DNA from 3 places in the Megasphaera sp. SW808 genome. Region 1 is predicted to be linked to each of the others. Evidence: riboswitches for the same ligand, from Rfam matches in the RefSeq annotation. Region 1 holds a riboswitch; each other region holds the start of a gene.

Evidence for each region. A riboswitch is a leader RNA that binds a small molecule or an ion and turns the genes downstream of it on or off. The one in region 1 is predicted to bind S-adenosylmethionine.
Region 2: it holds a riboswitch for S-adenosylmethionine, as region 1 does, so the genes downstream of both, metK (methionine adenosyltransferase) here and E0L13_RS06980 (MetQ/NlpA family ABC transporter substrate-binding protein) in region 1, are expected to answer to the same signal.
Region 3: it holds a riboswitch for S-adenosylmethionine, as region 1 does, so the genes downstream of both, E0L13_RS08745 (methionine ABC transporter ATP-binding protein) here and E0L13_RS06980 (MetQ/NlpA family ABC transporter substrate-binding protein) in region 1, are expected to answer to the same signal.

Annotation. Positions count from the first base shown of each region.
Region 1 covers NZ_SJOT01000015.1:16,466-23,225, reverse strand. Annotated here, with positions in the region: gene E0L13_RS06990 (hypothetical protein) at 1-1,051, shown strand, start outside; gene E0L13_RS06985 (C-GCAxxG-C-C family protein) at 1,103-1,525, opposite strand; SAM riboswitch class I at 1,692-1,787, shown strand; gene E0L13_RS06980 (MetQ/NlpA family ABC transporter substrate-binding protein) at 1,891-2,724, shown strand; gene metF (methylenetetrahydrofolate reductase [NAD(P)H]) at 2,874-3,737, shown strand; gene speC (ornithine decarboxylase) at 3,798-5,957, opposite strand; gene E0L13_RS06965 (acetylornithine/succinylornithine family transaminase) at 6,121-6,760, opposite strand, start outside.
Region 2 covers NZ_SJOT01000002.1:64,586-71,345, forward strand. Annotated here, with positions in the region: gene def (peptide deformylase) at 1-7, opposite strand, end outside; gene priA (primosomal protein N') at 100-2,460, opposite strand; gene metK (methionine adenosyltransferase) at 2,586-3,776, opposite strand; SAM riboswitch class I at 3,832-3,934, opposite strand; gene coaBC (bifunctional phosphopantothenoylcysteine decarboxylase/phosphopantothenate--cysteine ligase CoaBC) at 4,012-5,226, opposite strand; gene rpoZ (DNA-directed RNA polymerase subunit omega) at 5,247-5,456, opposite strand; gene gmk (guanylate kinase) at 5,492-6,106, opposite strand; gene E0L13_RS01155 (DUF370 domain-containing protein) at 6,124-6,402, opposite strand; gene E0L13_RS01160 (YicC/YloC family endoribonuclease) at 6,413-6,760, opposite strand, start outside.
Region 3 covers NZ_SJOT01000022.1:35,739-42,498, forward strand. Annotated here, with positions in the region: gene E0L13_RS08725 (NAD-dependent epimerase/dehydratase family protein) at 1-386, opposite strand, end outside; gene E0L13_RS08730 (EamA family transporter) at 573-989, opposite strand; gene E0L13_RS08735 (response regulator transcription factor) at 1,012-1,701, opposite strand; gene E0L13_RS08740 (HAMP domain-containing sensor histidine kinase) at 1,679-3,187, opposite strand; SAM riboswitch class I at 3,594-3,691, shown strand; gene E0L13_RS08745 (methionine ABC transporter ATP-binding protein) at 3,787-4,830, shown strand; gene E0L13_RS08750 (methionine ABC transporter permease) at 4,811-5,464, shown strand; gene E0L13_RS08755 (hypothetical protein) at 5,559-5,780, opposite strand; gene E0L13_RS08760 (aminoglycoside adenylyltransferase) at 5,919-6,410, opposite strand; gene E0L13_RS08770 (UvrD-helicase domain-containing protein) at 6,564-6,760, opposite strand, start outside.

The DNA of each region.
Region 1 (6,760 bases):
CCGCAAGCAGGCTGAACGGGAAGCGGCCCAGCTCAACGAAATCCATAACCAGGCCGTCGCCGCCGCCGTCAACTCGGCGTCTCTCGACTTTACGATGCACCTGCCCATGGCCGTCGACGCCACAAACGCCGACCAGGTCCTCGACGACGGCAAGACCCTCGTCTGGGATTTGAAGCCGGCCTTTATCAACACCCAGGGCGCCTCGGCAGGCCAGGATATTCACATGCAGGCCCAGTTCCGCATTTTCCATCAGACGACGGCCATCCTGCTAGGCGTCGTCTGCGCGGCCCTCGTCATCGCGGCGATTGTCTGCGCCGTCCTCGTCAAGCGCAAGCAGCCGACGGGACAATCCAAGCCCTATCTCATCGGCCTGGCCGTCTCCATCGTCTGCCTCGTCGGCTTAGGCGGCCTCGTCCAATCGGCTACGGCAACGCAGGTCACCTTCTCCGACAGCGACCGCATCATCAGCAAAGCGTTGCCAGAAGGCTCAGCCTATCAAACGCTTCCGTCCCCCAACAGCCTGGACACCGCCAAGGCAATGGCAAAAGACCATACTCTCCATGGTGAAGTCGTGGCTGTTTCCGAAGAAGATGACGACGGCTACCTAGCATTGTTCCAGACGACAGCCGGCCCTTGTTTCGTCATTGCCGACAAAGCCAGTGATTCCATTGCCGTTGTGCCATTCAAACAGTCGCTCATCCATTTCCGCACACAGTACACCCAGTTCTCGAACGGTAAAAAGAGCTATTACCCCCTTACCTTTATCATGGCCCGGCAGAATGACACGAAAGATAGCCCTGACGTAAAACTAGGCATCTGGCAAAACGACATGCATCAAATTCCCACATACGTTCTCATTGAACCCGATGAAAACGATGTCATCCACGTTGACGGCAATCCGTCTTCAGCCTGGAACACCCTTACGCCATCGCATTATCAAGTGCCAATGAAAGATGAAATAAATATCCGCATGGCCAAGATTTTTGCCAACCACATCGACAGCCTGAGCAAGGACGTCCGGGCCCGCGACGTCATCCTGCCGAATAAATAAACCCGCAAAAAAAGACCTCGTACGACGCCGTACGAGGTCTTTTCCATGTCTTTATTTTTTAAGCAATCCCTTTTCTTCTATAAAGGCCGCCAGGAGCTCCGCCGTACCGACCATGAGCTCCGGACAGGATACGGGGCCGCCGTTGGCCGGGCTCTTGAGGACGCGGCAGCACGACGCGTGGAACTTACCCATCCACAGCTGATAAAATTCCTTTACGGGAGCGTAGATTTCCGCCTTGGTCTTTTCTTCCGGCGTATTGCGGCCTACGAGAAGGCCCAGGATATGGCAGGCGCCGTTCAGGGCGCCGCAGAGACAGCCCGAGCCGCCGACACCGCCGCCCATGACCGATACCATGCGGAACACGTCGTCCGACAGGTTGAGGCCGTAATATTCATTGCAGGCCTTTAATACCGTTTCGGAACAGTTATTGCCGCCTTGCTGGTATTTTTTTACTACGTCTTGAATCGATTCCATTTCGTATTACCTCCTAATGCAATATCTCGTCCTTTGATTATATCACATTTTTGCCGTTCTGCCCTTTACTTTCGTTCTCGTCATATCAGGCCGGCAGACTATGCAAATATAGCAATTTGACAAATCTGAGATTCATGATACACTATGTTCAAGACAATTTTACATCCTTTTATCCAGAGCGGCGGAGGGACTGGCCCAATGAAGCCCGGCAACCGATAACGACGGTGCTAATTCCTGCGGATTGATTTCCGAGAGATAAAGACCCTGCGACGATACCTCTTTCTCTTGGGAAAGGGGCTTTTTTCATGGGATAAAAGGCTAAACGGTCTTACGCCATATCATTTTATATTTAGGAGGAATCATTTATGAAGCATTTCAAAAAACTTACCGTCCTGGCCGCTGCGGCTCTCTGCGCGCTGGCCGTATTGGCCGCCGGCTGCGGCAGCGACGCCCCGGCAGGCGGCAAAGAGTCGACGCAGAATAAGGTCCTGACCGTCGGCGCGACGCCCGTTCCCCACGCGGAAATCTTAAACGAAATCAAGCCCCTCTTAGCCAAGGACGGCATCGATTTGAAGATCATCGAATTTACAGATTACGTCAAGCCGAATCTGGCCCTGAACGACAAGGAGCTAGACGCCAACTTCTTCCAGCACGGCCCCTACATGGAAACGTTCAATAAAGAACACGGCACGCAGCTCAAGGCCATCTGCAAGGTCCACATCGAACCGATGGGCATTTACTCCCATAAAGTCGCCAAACTGGACGAATTGGCAAACGGCGCGAAGGTCGCCATCCCCAACGACCCGACAAACGGCGGCCGGGCCTTGCTCATCCTGCAGAAGGCCGGCCTGATTTCCCTGAAGGATAACGGCAGTATCACCTCTACGGTGCAGGACATCGTGAAAAACGACAAAAACCTCCAGTTCGTCGAATTGGAAGCCGCCCAGATTCCCCGCTCCATTGACGACGTAGACATCGCCGTCATCAACACGAACTTCGCCATGGAAGCCGGCCTCAATCCGCTGAAGGACGCGATTTTCCTCGAAGATAAAGACTCGCCGTACGCTAACATCTTAGCCATCCACGAAGGCGACGAAAACCGCCCGGAAATCCAGGCTCTCGTCAAAGCCCTCCAGTCTCCGGAAGTGAAGAAATTCATCGAAGACAAATACCAGGGAGCTATTCTGCCCAGCTTCTAATACAACACACATATATATTCATGCAAAAGGGCCTCGTTCCAGGCCCTTTTGTTATACATACGGCCATACTTCATGGTATAATATAAACAAAAACACGCGGCTGTACTCGTGCTTATCCCCTGTCAGCTATGCAGCAAGGAGCAATATATATGCGCACAAATGAATTATTTGCAAAAAAAACAGTCTTTTCCTTTGAAGTCTTCCCGCCCAAGCCGGATACGCCCATCGAGACGATTTACGCCGCTTTAGACGAGCTGAGCCAGCTTCATCCCGATTTCATCAGCGTCACCTGCGGCGCCAGCGGAAGCGGCAGCGGCGGCAACCGCACCGTCGAAGTGGCCTCGGCTATCAAGCACACCTACGGCTGTGAAACGGCGGCTCATATGCCCTGCATTTACCTGACTGAAGACGACGCCCTGCGTACCCTGGACGCGCTGAAAAAGGCGGGCATCGAAAATATCCTGGCCCTGCGGGGCGACGAAACACCGGGCCGCGAACGGGCCCATGTCTTCGAACATGCCAGCGACCTCGTAGCCTTCATCAAGCAGAACGCCCCGGAATTCAACGTCATCGGCGCCTGCTATCCCGAAGGCCATACGGAAGCCCAGACCATGGCCGCCGACATCCGCAACTTAAAGACGAAGGTCGACGCCGGCGCCAGCGAGCTCATTTCCCAGCTTTTCTTCGACAACGCCACCTTCTACCGCTTCCTCGAACGGTGCGAAATCGCCGGCATCAGCGTCCCCATCGAAGCGGGCATCATGCCTGTCACCAATAAGAAGCAAATCGAACGGATGGTGTCCCTGTGCGGCGCGACCTTGCCGGTCAAGTTCCAGCGGGCCATCGCCAAATACGGCGACAATGCCGAAGCCATGCGGGATATCGGCATCGCCTACGCCATCGACCAGATCGCCGACCTTTTGGCTAACGGTGTCGACGGCATCCACGTCTACACGATGAACAACCCCTATATCGCCAAGAAGATTACAGAAGCCGTAAAAAATCTATTATAAGAAATCCAAAAAAGCCCTGTACAGCATCGCTGCACAGGGCTTTTAGTTTACCATATCGTTTTATTCTTTCAGCACGTAGCCGTAGGCGTGGACGCGGCCGTCGTCTTCGTGTTCCAGGTACACGCCCTGGATTTCCGAGGCAAAGCCGGGAAGCTCGTTGAGCCCTTCTTCGAGGGCCTTGAAATACTGGACGGCCGTCGGCGACCACCGTTCGCCCGGCACGACGCAGAGGACGCCCGGCGGATAGGGCAGGGCCCCTTCAAGGGCGATCCGGCCTTCCAGCTCGTCGAGAGGCACGAGCTCGCCTTGTCCGCGAATAAAGGCGTGCTGCGCTTCCTGCGGCGTCATGACGTATTCGGGGAAATAGTCGCGGCGGAACAGCTTCTTCTGCAAATCCTTTACATTTCTCGCCTTGTAGAAATCGTGCATTTCCTGGCAGAGCTGCTGGATCGTGTAGCCGGCGTAGCGTGCCGGATGGGAGTTGTACACGCCCAGGAGGACTTCCTGCATGGGCACGTTGTTGTCGACAAACCGTTCGAATCGGACGAGCTGCGACGTCAGGAAGCGGAGCTTATTCCAGTTTTCCGCCGGCGTCAGCAGGAACAGGATGGAATTCAGGTCGCACTTTTCCGGAATGACGCCGTTGCCCCGCAGGTACGTCGCCAGGATATTAGCGTGGATGCCGAAGTCTTCATACTCGCCCGTCTCGGCGTCGATGCCCGGCGTCGTGAGCAGGAGCTTGCACGGGTCGACGCGGTACTGGTCCGGGCCGTAGCCTTCAAAGGCATGCCATTTCGCGCCCGGCTCAAAGGTGAAGTAAGCGATGTCGTCGGCCATCTGCTCCGTGTCGCCGTCCTGCCAGGGCTTTCCGTGCACCGTCGGCGCGATGAACGGCTTGATATAGTGGCAGCGCTGGAGGATGCTCTTGCGGGCGTCAATGCCCAGCTTCACGCAGTCGCGCCACATCTTCCGGCCAGCATCGCCCGAATGGATTTTGGCGTTGACGGCGATAGTGGCGAACATGGGATAAAAGGGGCTCGTCGAGGCATTGGCCATGAAAGCGTTGTTAAAGGTCTTATGGTTGCAGTAGCGCTTTTGGTCGTGGATGTGATTGTCCTTTTTATGAATCTGCGAGGCCTGGGAAAAGCCGGCCTGCTGCTTGTGAACCGACTGGGTCACCATGATGCCCGGGTCGTCGCCGTGCAGATCCAGCAGCAGGGGCGAGCTGTCCCGCAGCATGGGGATAAACTGCTCGTAGCCGACCCAGGCCGAGTCGAACAGGATATAATCGCAAAGATGGCCTATCTTGTCGACGACGTAGCGGGCGTTGTACAGCGTGCCGTCGTAAGTGCCGAGCTGAATGACGGCCAGGCGGAAAGGCCGGGGCTGCTTCGCCTTTTCCGGATCCCGTTCAGCAGCCAGCTCGCGCAGGTAGGCTTCGTCGAAGCAATGGGCGTCGATGCCGCCGATAAAGCCGTAGGGATTGCGGGCCGTTTCCAAATATACCGGCGTCGCCCCGGCCTGGATGAGGGCGCCGATGGCTACGGATTTATGGTTGTTCCGGTCGTACAGCACCAGGTCGCCCGGCGTCAGCAAGGCGTTCGTCACGACCTTATTGGACGACGACGAGCCGTTGAGGACGAAATAGGTCTTATCGGCGTGGAACACCTCGGCAGCAAAATCCTGGGCTTCCAGGGCCGGCCCTTCATGGATGAGCAAATCGCCCAGCGTAACGTCGGCGTTGCATATATCGGATTGGAAAATATGGGGACCGTAGAAATCATAGAGATAGCGTCCTGCCGGATGCTTCTTGAAAAATTCGCCGTCCTGATGGCCAGGGCAGTCGAAAGGATTGTTTTTTTCGCTCACGTACTCTACGAGGTCGGCGAAAAAGGGCGGCAGGACAAACTGCTCGTAGTTGCTGGCCAGCCGCTCTGCCGTAGAAATGCAGCGGCTCTTGTTGACCATTTCCTCCGTAATGACGGCGTCGACCTTGCCGATATATTTTTCCGGAAGCCGTTCGCCGCCAGGCATGATAATCATGATGGGAATGCCGAAGCCCGTCGCATCGATCTTGTCGATGTAGGCGAAGTCCTGGTCGGACAACACGGCGACGGCTACGTCGGTAAAGTCCGTCTGTTCGACAGGTACGATTTCCCTGTCGCTGTCTACGAAGTAGTATTGTACGTCAAAGCTGTACGCTATCTTTAAATGTTTCATATCTAGTCTCCTTATCCTCTTCCTTTACTTTTTATAGTTTTTATGGGGCATACTTCATTTTAAAACAATAGGGCCGTCCCTGACAAGACTTGCCGGAAAATTAACCGCTTACAGGTAATACAAAAAGCGAGCCCTGCAGGACTCGCCTTTTTCAGCATAGGTATTATTCTGCGTCAATGACGTCTTTCACGATGGCAACGGCTTTTTTCAAGACATCCCAGGGAATGTTGAGGGGCGGCAGGAGGCGCAGCAGGCCGTTGGCCGTCAGGACCAGGACGCCCTTGTCCACGCATTCCTTTACGACGGTTCCCAAGTCCTTCTTGAGCTTCACGCCGATCATCAGGCCCATGCCCGACACGAATTCGACGTTTTGGCAGCCTTCCAGCTCGGCCTTGATATACGCGCCCTTTTCCCGTACTTCGGCCATCAATGTGTCGTCCAGCCGTTCGATGATGGAGATAGCCCCGGCGGCGCAGATCGGGTTGCCGCCGAAGGTCGAGCCGTGGGTATGATCCGTCAGCGTATATTGGCAGGAATCGGCGAACATCGTCGCCGCAAAGGGCAATCCGCCGCCGATAGCCTTGGCCGTCGTGACGATATCGGGATGAATGCCGTAATTCATGTAGGCGTACAGCGCGCCTGTACGGCCGTTGCCGGTTTGTACTTCGTCGATGATGACCAGGATATCCTTTTCATGGGCATAGTCGACGACGGCGCGGACAAAGGCCGGGTCGAGAGGATGGACGCCGCCTTCACCCTGTACCAGTTCCATCATGACAGCGCAGACGTTATTCTCTTCAGCC
Region 2 (6,760 bases), on a different contig from region 1:
TTGCCATTCTCTCACCTCATAGCTTACTATAGTATATTTACATTTTTCTCTTTATTATATCATATTTTTTCATATCTCTACAGATACGGCTTTTTCGTTTTAGAAGGACGGGTCCACGTCAATGACAACGCCGGAAGCCCAGCACTGGGGCTCACGGCGCATATAGTCTTTGATATCATCCAGGGATTTGCCTTTTATCAAGATAACCAGGCGGTATTTGCCGCGTATCCTCTTGATGATGTCGGCAAAAGGGCCAATGACTTCGACGGGACTGTGTTCCCAGCGCGTCCAGCTTTGCAGCGCCGCCGCTAAGTCGTTTCCCCGCCGCCACAGGGGCTGCTCCTCTTCGTCTGTAAGGATGATTTTTATGATGCGATGGAAGGGCGGGTACTGCAGGGCGCGGCGAAATTCGATTTCCTGCTCGTAGAAAGTGTGATAATCCTGCTTCTGCGCGCACTGAATGACGTAGTGCTCCGGCGCATAGGTCTGCATGACGACCCGGCCCGGCGCGTCTCCCCGTCCGGCCCGTCCGGCGGCCTGCGTCAGGAGCTGAAAGGTCCGTTCGCCAGCCCAATAGGCCGGCAGGTTGAGCAGGCTGTCGGCAGATAAAATGCCGACGGCGCTGACATTGGCAAAGTCATGGCCTTTCGCTACCATCTGCGTCCCTAAGAGGATATCGTATTCATGCCGCCGGAACCGTTCCAATATCTGCTCGCCGCTGTACTTGCGGCTGGCCGTATCCTGGTCCAGGCGGACGACGCGGCTGCTGGGAAACAACTCGCCCAGCTGTTCTTCGACCTTTTCCGTCCCCGTTCCGAAAAACTTGATATACTTGCTGCCGCAGGCCGGACATACCGTCGGAATCGGCTTGGACGCCTCGCAGTAGTGGCACTGCAGGTGGTCGCTCTGCTTGTGGTAGACCATGGGCACGTCGCAGGTGTCGCATTTGACGACGTAGCCGCACTTGCGGCACATGACGAAGGTGGCAAATCCGCGGCGGTTCAGCAGGATGATAGCCTGCTGCCTGGCTGCCAGCGTTTCTTCCAGCAGGGAAACCATAGCGTCCGACAAGACGCGGTAGTTGCCCCTGGCCAGTTCGTCGCGCATGTCGGCAATGGTTACAGTCGGCAAGGGCCGGCCGTGGATGCGTTCTTTCAGCTCCAGCAGCGTATATTCTCCCTGCAGGGCTGCGTAATAATCGCTGACCGAAGGCGTGGCGCTGCCCAATATAACCGGGCAGCAGTAATAGGCGGCGCGCTTCTGCGCTACGGCGACGGCATGATAGCGCGGCGATTCTTCCTGCTTGTACGAGCTGTCGTGAGCTTCATCGACGATGACGAGGCCGAGATGCTGCGCCGCCGTAAAGACGGCCGAGCGGGCTCCGATGCAGATGTGGCTTTCGCCGCGGAGCATGCGGAGCCAGTTGTTTTTCCGTTCGCCCTTCGAGAGCTGGCTGTGCATGACGACGACGTCGTTTCCGAAGCGGCGGACAAACTGCCTTACGATTTGGCCGGTCAGGGCGATTTCCGGCACGAGGACGATGACCTGCTTTCCCTGCCGCAATACGTCTTCGGCCAGCTGCATATACACTTCGGTCTTGCCGCTCCCCGTAACGCCGTGCAGCACATAAGTGCGCCCCGTCGCGTCGCCGCGGACGGCCTGTACGGCCCGGGCCTGCTCGCTTGTCAGCGTCAGCGGATGGCTCTGACCTAACGTCGGCAGCAGCTGCCTCGTTCGGACGTCTCTTTCGCTGATAGCTGCCAGTCCCGTACCGCAGAGGCGGCGTATGACGTCGGCACTGTATCCTTTTTCGATAAAGGAAGACACGGGCGCGCTGCCTGCTTGCTTTAATTCAGCCAGCAAGGCTGCTTGCCGCCTTCGGTTCGCCAGCAGGCCGTCGGCGTCGTCCCGCACAAAGGACAGCCACTTCTCCGTTTTATCGGATATTTTATTTTTCCAGCCCTTTTCTACCTGCAGTACGCCTGCCGCAAGAAGATCGTCTACTTGCCTGGCGCCGAATTTCCGCGCCAGCGCCGCTTTTTCCACCTGGTCCTTCGTTTGGACGTACGCGGCGACAGCGGCATCTTCCGCTGTCGCGGGAGCCTTCGTTCCAACCGTAATATACAGACGGACTTCCAGACCTTTCTTTTCTATCATGAACAGGCGGAGGGCGTCGGCAAGGCTGCAGAGATAATACCGGCTGATCCAGGAAGCCGTTTCGATCATTTCTTCCTGAAACCCCGCCTGCGCCGACAGCACGGTGCTGATCGGCTTGAGCTCGTATGCATATTCGCCTGCATTCCTCTCGCTGACGGCGACGACGATTCCTTCTTCCTGCCGCCGTCCAAAGGGAACCTGCACGCGGCTGCCGACGTGCACAGCCATGCCGTCCGGGACGATATAGGAAAAGGTCTGCTGCAGCCGTTTGGCCGTCGTATTGATGATGATGTCTGCTGTCATACCCCTGCTCCTGCGTTTATATAACATAAATATAGGGACTTGACGAAGCAAGCCCCTATACATTGTATCATATTTAATTCAGCCATGCCACCTGGAAGGCATGATTCCTCTGAGATGGCCCAGTTTTATAAGCCGGCTTCCTGACGGAGAACGTCGGCTTTATCAAGCTGTTCCCAAGGCAGGTTCAGATCGTTGCGGCCGAAATGACCGTAAGCGGCCGTCTGTTTGTAAATCGGGCGCTGCAAGTCGAGCATTTCGATGATGCCGGCCGGACGGAGGTCGAAGTGTTTGCGGATCAATTCGACAATCTTTTCGTTTTCGACTTTGCCCGTACCGAAGGTTTCTACGTGGATAGAAACGGGATGGGCTACGCCGATGGCATAGGCCAGCTGGATTTCGCATTTATCCGCCAAGCCTGCGGCTACGATGTTCTTCGCCACATAGCGGGCTGCGTAAGCTGCCGAGCGGTCTACCTTTGTGGGGTCCTTGCCGGAGAAAGCGCCGCCGCCGTGACGAGCCATGCCGCCGTAGGTATCGACGATGATCTTGCGGCCCGTAAGGCCGGAGTCGCCCTGAGGACCGCCGATGACGAAGCGGCCTGTCGGGTTGATGAACAGTTTCGTCTGGTCATCGAACAAGCCTTCGGGAAGTTCCGGTTTGATGACGTATTCGAGCAAATCTTTTTCAATCTGTTCGCGCGTAACTTCCGGGCTGTGCTGAGCCGAAATGACGATGGTGTCGATGCGGACAGGCTTGCCGTCTTCGTATTCGACCGTTACCTGCGTCTTTCCGTCCGGACGGAGGTACGGCAGCGTGCCGTCCTTGCGGACCTTGGCCAGACGGCGGGACAGGCGGTGAGCCAGAGAAATCGGCAGCGGCATGTAGTCGTCCGTTTCGTTCGTCGCGTAGCCGAACATCATGCCCTGGTCGCCGGCGCCGATCGAGTCGAATTTATCCGTCGTGCCGGATTTCTTTTCCTGCGCTTCGTCAACGCCCATGGCGATGTCCGGGGACTGTTCGTCCAGGGAAACGAGGACGCCGCACGTATCGCAGTCAAAGCCGTATTTTGCGCGGGTATAACCGATATTGCGGACCGTTTCGCGTACGATGTGCGGAATATCTACGTAGCACGTCGTGGAGATTTCGCCTACGACGTGTACCATACCTGTCGTTACGAGGGTTTCGCAGGCGACGCGGGCGTTTTTATCTTTTTCCAAAATTGCATCCAAAATGCCGTCAGAAATTTGGTCGGCCATTTTGTCGGGATGGCCTTCGGTTACGGATTCAGACGTAAAAAATTCACGATTCTTTGCCATTATATCCTCCTTATGCGTTCAAAAAAAATCCCCTCTGAAAAGAGGGGTATGTATCAGCCCATCTTTCAGTACGCTACACTGTTGGATTTAGCACCTTTCATTCACTGAAGGTTGCTGCTGCATCATCGGGCCAATCCCTCCACAGCTCTTGATGGTTAAATATTTTATTCACTTGACCTATTGTATACTAACAAGAAGAATTATGCAAGACCTATTCGAAAAATCATGGCCTCGATTACTGATTTTTTTTGGCTAAAATCGCCGCGGCCCGTTCTACGATGACCGCCGCCAGGTCTTCCTTGTCCATTTTCTCGAGCTTTTCCATCGAGCCGTCAGGGAACAGGAAGGTGGCGATATTCGTCGTGCCCTGGAAGCCGGCCCCTTCGGCGCTGACGTCGTTGGCGACGAGCATGTCGAGGTTCTTCTTCTTTAACTTAGCCGTGCCGTACTCGATGAGGTTCGTTGTTTCGGCAGCAAAGCCGATGAGAACCTGATGGGCCTTGCGCTGGCCCAAGCCGTACAGGATGTCCGGGTTTTTAGCCATCGTCAAGGTCAGCGTTTCGTCGGATTTCTTGATCTTATTCGCTGCCGGATGAGCCGAACGGTAATCGGCGACGGCAGCCGACTTGATGACCAGATCGCAGTCGTCGTAATACGAATCGACGGCGGCCTTCATGTCGTTGGTGCTGCCTACGTCGATGCGGCGCGCTACGCCGGCCGGCGTCTTCAGATGGTCGTTGCTGCCGGCGACCAAGGTGACGTCTGCGCCGGCAAAGGCTGCGGCTTTAGCGATGGCAAAGCCCATGCGGCCGCTGGAATGGTTGCCGATAAAGCGGACCGGGTCGATAGGCTCGCGCGTGCCGCCGGCCGTGACGATGACCTTCTTTCCTTTCAGCAGGTTCGTCCGGCAGGCTGCAAATTCAATATAGTCGACAATATCTTCCGGTTCGGGCAGGCGGCCGACGCCGGTAACGCCGCAGGCCAAATGACCTGTAGCAGGCTCGATGATTTCATAGCCGTACTCTCTGAGGGCGGCGATATTTTTCTGCACGATGGGGTTCGTGTACATGTTGCTGTTCATAGCCGGGGCGATGACGACGGGAGCCGTCGTAGCCATGACCGTCGTCGTCAGCATATCGTCGGCAATGCCGCCGGCAATTTTACCGATGACGTTGGCCGTAGCCGGGGCGATGACGAATACGTCGGCCCACTGGGCCAGGGCGATGTGTTCGACGTTAAATTCGGGAATATCGCCGAACATGGATACGGCGACGGGGTTGCCGGAAATTTCCCGCATCGTCAGCGGCGTAATAAACTCCGCCGCATGATCGGTCATAATGCACTTGACTTCGGCGCCGCGCTTGCGCAGCATGCTGGCGATTTCAGCGGCCTTAAACGCGGCGATGCCGCCGCTGATACCCAAGACGATTTTCTTGTTTTCTAATAACATGGCGATACTATCCTCCGCAATTATTTAATGCCGCCCTGAGGCTTTTCATAGGTAATCTTGCCCTGATCGATTTCTTCCATCGCGATGGAAACGACGCGCGTCGTTTCTACGTCTACGAGCGGTTCGTCGCCGTCCGTCAATTCGCGGGCCCGTTTTGCCGCCAGCGTAACTAAGGTGTATTTGCTGTCTACTTTTTTCATTAACGATTCCAACGTCGGTTTAATCAACATAAGAACATCTCTCCTCTTTTACTGCATACAAATTTCTATTGATACGCCTGCTTGGTCTCTTCGATACAGTTGGCGTTGCGCATGACTCGGCACTCCTCTGCTTTCAGCACGGCGGCAGCCTTCTGAATCGCTTCGCCCAGATCGTCGTTGACGATGACATAGTCGTATTTATCAATCCATTCCAGCTCGTTCCGGGCCTTCGCCAGCCGCGCGGCGATGACGTCGTCCGAGTCGGTATGGCGTCCCCGAAGCCGTTCTTCCAGGACGGCCTTACTCGGCGGAACGATGTAGATAAAGACACCTTGGGGATATTTTTCCTTCACCTGCATAGCTCCCTGAATGTCGATTTCCAGCATGACGTGGTTGCCCTGACGGAGCATCTGGTATACGTATTCCTTCGGTGTGCCGTAATAATGGTCGTATACCTTGGCGTGTTCCAAGAACGCGTCTTCCTTCAGCAGCTCTTCAAAACGGCCGTTGTCGGTAAAATAATAGTTGACGCCGTCTTCTTCGCCCGGCCGCGGCTGGCGCGTCGTCATAGAAATAGAATAATGGATATTGGGAAAATGCTCCCGCAGTGCGTCGCATATCGTCCCCTTGCCGGCGCCGGACGGGCCGGAGACGACGATAAGCAGACCTGAATCGATCATGGTCGCTCCATCCTCTCTTATAAATCTTCTTCTGGTTCTTCCTGGTCTTCCCCGTCGACCTGCAAAATGCGGTGGGAAATGGTTTCCGCCTGCAGGGCCGATAAGATGATCTGCCCATTGTCCATGATAAGGACCGAACGGGTCTTGCGGCCGAAGGTCGCGTCGATGAGCGTATTGCGCTCCCGCGCTTCCTGCACCATGCGCTTAATCGGCGCCGATTCGGGGCTGATAATGGCTACGACTTTGCTGCCCATTACCATGTTGCCGAACCCTATATTCAATAAGTTGAAATTCATAGACTCACCATCATTCGATATTCTGCACCTGTTCGCGGATTTTTTCGATTTCGTTTTTCAGCTGCAGGACATATTCCGTCACGTCGGTGTCGTTGGCCTTCGAGCCAATCGTATTGACTTCCCGGTTCAGTTCCTGGATGAGGAAATCAAGCTTGCGGCCTACGTCACCGTCCTGTTCCAGAAAGCCCTTTAATTGTACCACATGGCTGCGGAAGCGTACAACTTCTTCCGTAAAATCCACCTTGTCGGCGTATGTAGCTACTTCCTGCAGCAGCCGATCCTGGTCGGGAACCTGGCGGGCCGCATCGAACAGGGCCAGTATTTTCTTCTCCAGCCGTTCCTTATAGCGGGCGACGAC
Region 3 (6,760 bases), on a different contig from region 1:
GGCAGGTCTGTTTCCGGCGGGTCGCCGTATACGGCTGCCGACGAGGCGAAGACGACGCGCTGCACGCCGGTCTTGCGGGCGCATTCCAATACGTTGACCGTGCCCATGATATTGTCCCTCGTGTCGCCGTAGGGGTCCTTGATGGACACGTCGACGCGGGTCTGGGCCGCCAGATGGACGACAGCTTGAAACCGCCCTCGGTCCATGACGTCGAGCAGCATCGGGCTGTTGATATCCAGGCAGACGAAGCCGGCTCCTTCGGGCACGTTCGTCCGCAGGCCGCCGCGCAGGTCGTCGACGACGAGGACGTCGTGCCCCATAGACAGCAGCTTGCGTACGAGATGCGAACCAATAAAGCCGGCTCCGCCGGTGACGAGTACTTTCATAATGCTCCCTCTTTCTCCTAATAATTCAGGTCTTTATCATTTGTCCCAAGTATAGGAGGAGAAATTAAACAAAATTTGAACGAAGGACTACGAAAGCATAAACAGAGGGTAAAGAAATTTCCCGGAACATAAACGCAAAAAACTGCCGCGCCGAAGCACGACAGTTCTCACATATGCCATATGCAGTTATAGTACCATGAGCAGCGTCCCTATGGTGATGAAGGCCGCGCCGGCGACGACCTTTAGTGTCGCCGTTTCATGAAACAGGAGGAAGGCCAGGAGCAGGGTAATGACGACGCTCAGCTTGTCGATGGGCACGACCTTGGACACGTCGCCCAGCTGCAGGGCCTTGTAGTAGCAAAGCCACGACGCCCCCGTCGCCAGGCCCGACAGGATGAGAAAGAGCCAGCCCTTCCGGCTGATGCCGCCGAAACCGTCCCAGTGTCCCGTCAAGGAGACCATGCCGAAGGCCATGACTAAAGCCACGGCCGTCCGAATAGCCGTGGCCACATGGGAATTCACGCCTTCGATGCCGATTTTTGCCAGGATAGTCGTCAAGGCTGCAAATACGGCCGATCCCAGAGCTAACAGCGCCCACATCATCCTTCATCTCCCTTTCGGCCTATCATCGCGAGCGGAACCGATAGCCTGCGCCCCACACCGTTTCGATATACTTCGGCTTAGCCGAATCCTTTTCTATCTTGTCGCGGATGCGGTTCACGTGGACCGATACAGTCGCCGTTTCGCCCAGGGATTCTGCGCCCCAGACGCGGTCAAAGAGCGTCTCCTTGCTGAATACCATGTCGGGATTTTTCGCCATAAATAAGAGGAGCTCGAATTCCTTATTAGCCAGGGACACTTCTTTTCCGGCGATGAAAACCCGCCGCGCCGACTCGTCGATTTCCAGGTCGCCGTACTGCAGGACGCTTTTCGACGTCTCCCGGACCGTCAGCCTGTCGTAGCGGGCCAGATGGGCCTTGACGCGGGCGACGAGTTCGTTGGGGCTGAAGGGCTTGACGATGTAATCGTCTGCGCCCAGCCCCAGTCCCCGTATCTTGTCGATGTCTTCCTGCTTGGCCGACACGAGGAGGACGGGGATATTCTTGTACTCCCGGATATGGCGGCAAATCTGAAAGCCGTCTTGGCCGGGCAGCATGATGTCCAGCAAAATCAAATCGAAGGGCTGCCGCAGGGCCTGCTCCTGCCCCTTGATGCCGTCGGTCTCGATGGACACGGCAAAGCCGTTGGCTTCCAGATAGTCCTTTTCCAATTCGGCAATGCCTTTATCGTCTTCAATGATCAATATGTATTTCATCGTCAGTTCCTTCCTTCCGTATAGGCAATTCGATACAAATGGTCAGTCCCTTGGGCTGGGTCTGCTCGGCCCAAATCTTCCCCTTCATTTCATCGATGATCTGCTTGGCTACGGCCAGTCCCAGGCCGCTTCCCTTAGCCACGTCGCTGCGGGCCTTGTCGGTCCGGTAAAACGAGTCGAACAGCTTGGGCAGGTCGTCTGCGCCTACGCCCCGGCCGTCGTCGGCAAAGGTCAGCCGCACGGCGCTGTCTCCGGCAGCGTCTAGTGATATGTCCAAATGGCCTTCATCACCGTCTTTATATTTCACGCTGTTGCCAATGATATTTTCCACGACCCGCTGGAAATGGGTCCGGTCCATAGATACGACTGCCGTATCCACAGACGCCGTATAGGAAATGTCCAGACCCTGTCTGCGGAAATGCTCGGCCTGCTCGCCCGTGTAGTCTTCCAAATAGCCGCACAGGTCTACGTTTTCCCAGCAGAATTCTACCTGTCCCAGGTCAAACTTGGAAAAGAGGAACAGCGTCCGCACCAGGCGGGTCATCATCTTCGACGTGTCGATAATCATGGTCAGGTAATGGCTGCGCTTTTCCGGCGTATTGGCAATGCCGTCGCGCAGGCCGCTGGCGTAGCCTTCGATGCGGGTCAGGGGCGTCGCCAGGTCGTGGGAAATGCCGGCGATGAGCTCCTTGCGGTTTCTGTCGTAGGCATCTCTCATTTCCCGCGATGCCTTCAGTTCCCGGCGCATCGTCTCAAAGGCCCGGCAGGTCTGGCTGATTTCGTCGTTTCCGTCGGCGACGACGGGGTGGTCCAGATTGCCCCGGCTGATGTCTTCGGCGATGTTCCGCATCTCCTCTACGGGCCGGACGATTTGCCGGGCCAGCAGGCGCGCTAAGAAAAGCCCTACGGCAATCGTCACGAGGACCGCTAATACGGCTAAGACGACAAAGGCGACCTTCACGATATTCTTCGAGCTGAGGTCCCAAATGCCGCCGTGCTTGCGCAGTTGTACCGGCCCGATGACGGCTACGGCTACGCCCGTCTCAGGCGACGTATAATGGAAGGCGATGCCTTCGTCCGACCAGTTGAGGGCCGCGCCGCTGCCCGGGCTGCGCCGGTACGCCTCGCCGATCGTCGCCCAGGGATCAGTATACTCCGTCGCATACAGGATTCGTCCTTGCTGGGAAATCGCTACGGTAAGGCCCTGATCCTCCAAGTGGTCGCTCGTCTGCATGAGCCGGCCCATGCCTCCGGTATACCAGTCGGCGCGGACACAGAGGCGGCTCAGCTCAAACTGCACCGATAAGGTCGGGCCATTGCTCTCCGGCCAGAGAAAGGAAATGGCCGCCGCCCTGTTGATGTTGCCGAAGTGGAGGCCTAAAAAAATAGCGATGCTGACGACGAGAGTAAAGGCCACGGGAATGGCTATCATGACAAAGTTAGACAACAGCAATCGTTTTCCAATAGGTATATCTCTCAGGTTCATCTGTCCTTCTCCCCGCTTTCCTGCCGCATGACGCGCCTTGTCTTTTATTATACCACGCCGCCGCAGATATCTTGATGCGTTCGCAAATATATTCATTACTATGCAGTGTATGCGGAAAAGATAAACAAAAATTAAACGAAGGAAAAATTCTTCATAAAACCTCCGTGCCCTTGTCTTTTCTGCAGCAGGCATCCGATTGATGGGCTTAATACATTTAAAATGCAACTATATTTTTAGAAAAATATTCCGATTTTCCTGTGTATATTCTGCAATTTTACGAAAATCCCAGGCCACAGGCCGCGCCTATTTCTTTTGTTTTCTTATTATTTTACACGGCGAGATACCTCTTGCATTTGACAACACCCGTTCCTTAGTGATAATATGTTAAGCAACAACCAAATATACAAGTTCATCCAGAGCAGCTGAGGGACTGGCCCCATGACGCTGCGGCAACCCCCGTCAGGGAAGGTGCCAATTCCAACGGAGTATTCCGGCAGATGAAGCGACATACACGAAATACCGAGCCGTCATCTGTTTGACGGCTTTTTTAGTTGTACTGCCACCGGGTTGAACTCGTACTGAATCAAGGAGTTGATATTGTGATAAAACTGGAAAACATTACCAAAACCTACGACGGCAAGGCCCAGGTCCACGCCCTCAAAGGCGTCAACCTGACCATTGAAGACGGCGAAATCTTCGGCATTATCGGCAAGAGCGGCGCCGGCAAATCGACCCTCGTCCGCTGCATCAACATGCTCGAACGGCCGACGAGCGGCAACGTCATCATCGACGAAAAGAACCTGACGAACATGACCGACGCCCAGCTGCGGGCGGAACGCAAGCATATCGGCATGATATTTCAGCATTTCAACCTGCTCTCGTCGCGGACGGTCTTCGACAACATCGCCTTCCCCCTGGAGCTCATCGGCGCATCGAAGGAAGCCATCCAGAAAAAAGTCGCCGACCTTTTGGAATTAGTCGGACTGACGGACCGGCAGTTCAACTACCCGGCCCAGCTGTCGGGCGGCCAGAAGCAGCGCGTCGGCATCGCCCGGGCTCTGGCCAGCGACCCGAACATCCTCCTGTGCGACGAAGCCACGTCGGCCCTGGATCCGCAGACGACGAAATCCATCCTCGAGCTGCTCAAGGACATTAACCAGCGCCTGGGCATTACCATTGTCATCATCACCCACGAAATGGCAGTCATCAAGGAAATCTGCAACCGCGTTGCCGTCATTGAGGGCGGCGTCATCAAGGAAGCAGGCCGCGTCGTCGACGTCTTTACCAATCCCCAGTCCCAGACGATGAAGGACTTCGTCAAATCGGTCATCAACATGGAACTGCCCGCAGGCATCGCCAAGATGGGCATTACGGATCAGCCTGCGCCGGGCTACGATATGCTCGTCCGCCTGCGCTTCAAGGGAGCGGCTACGAACGAACCCGTCGTCGCATCGGTCGTACAACGCTTCCACACCTACGTCAGCGTGCTCTACGGCAATATCGACTACATTCAGGACGAACCTTTCGGCTATCTCATCGTCGTCATCATGGGTTCTATGGAACAACAGGCAAAAGCATTTGAATATATCAAAGAATTACCTATTGGAAGCGAGGTTTTAGGATATGTCCCAAGAAATCATTAATTTAATGCTCCAAGGCATTCAGGAAACGGTCTTCATGGTCGCCGTTTCCACGGTCATCGCCGCTATCATCGGTATTCCCCTCGGCATTACGCTGGTCACGACCAGCCGGGGCCATATTCTGGAAAACCGCTTTATCAATCAGATACTGGGCACCATCGTCAACATCATCCGCTCGATTCCCTTTATCATCCTCATGGTCGCCATCATTCCTCTGACCCGCATCATCGCCGGCACGTCCATCGGCACGACGGCGGCCTGCGTGCCCCTGACCATCGTGGCCATTCCCTTTTTGAGCCGCCTCGTTGAAACGTCTATCCGCGACGTCGACTTCGGCCTCGTCGAAGCCGCGGAATCCATGGGCGCCACGCCCTTCCAGATCATCCGCAAGGTCCTCATTCCCGAAGCCCTGCCGACGATCATCAACAACATTACGGTCCTCGTCGTCAACCTCATCGGCGCCTCGGCCATGGCCGGCGCAATCGGCGGCGGCGGCCTCGGCGACATCGCCATCCGCTACGGCTACCAGCGCTTCCGCGCCGACGTCATGCTGGCGACGATTATCATCCTCATCGTAGGCGTCAACCTCATCCAGGCCTGCGGCGACTTCGCCTCGCGCAAGAAAAATAAAAAATAAGCAGATATGACAAACCCAGACCGCAGCAGAACCTGCCATGGTCTGGGTTATCTTTATGCAGCGCCGAATGTGACATAGGCGACGCACCGGCCATTCATCCGGGATTCGCAGTCTGAACAAGGAGCTGGACGGCAGCCGGGAACCCTTCCTGACCCGCGGCGAACCCATGGCCGCTGAGGCCGTCGACGTATTGGGAGCCTAATTTCCCAGGCCGCTCGCAAAGATAATCACGACGTAAAAAAAACAACATATCCGTCAAAAAGCTGCTGGAAAGCGCATCACCTACCTTTCCCAGCAGCTTTTTCATTCCCGTCATAGAAATATTCGCCATGCCGTATGTATAGAGCAACAATACTAACCAACCAGATCACAGGCAAGGGATAGGTAAATACAGGAATCCGCATATGATTGGCATTAAGAAAAATAAAATATATCTTAAGAAGTTGCCTCCATGCTATTTTGATAAACTTTCAAGAATGGAGATATCATGCATATCTTTATCTCGTAATTCATACCCTGAATGGAAAACTTTTTGCCCTTTTAAGGATGTACAGGGAATTGTTTTCCCTTCAAAAAAAGCGAAACCAAAGTAGTCTTTTTCAAATTCATACCAACCTCCCTCCAAATTCGCTTGTTTTGAAGTCCCATCCTCATTTAAAACAAAGGGATGAATGTCTAAGTAACCACGCTCATCACTATATAATTCTATCCTAACAGGACTCCAGTCCGTACTAATCGTATAGCCCAGATTTAAAAGCACCTCTAATAACTCTTCCGTATATTGGGCATCAAAATTTATATCTATATCTCTATGAATTCTTGTTTGTCTACCTGCTAAAACATCTACACCCCATCCACCGTCCAACCAATATGCAATTCCAATTGTGTCAAATATATCTATTACTTTCATTAAATCTTCTTTTGTTGCTATGTCTTTATTACTCATAATAAAATTACCTCCATAAATTCCAATTTATATGTTGAGATTCGTTACGACATGCTTTAAGTAGACAGTCTCCCTATCTCCCGTACGGGGATAGATTTTTTCCGGGTTCATAGGCGTATTCCTTCTTTCTTCTGCAACAACCCTTTCCCTGAGTTACAGGGCTTCCAGCTTCACGCGGAACGAAATCATCCGCGCCGTATCCATGGCATCGAACTGCACGACGTAGGCTTGCCGGTCTATATCGGCGTCGATGACAGTCCCCTCGCCGAAGACGGCGTGCCGTACCCGCTGGCCCGAAGCAAAGGGCCTTTCGCCTTCCCGGTCGGGCCAGTATTTTCCGCTGTACTCGA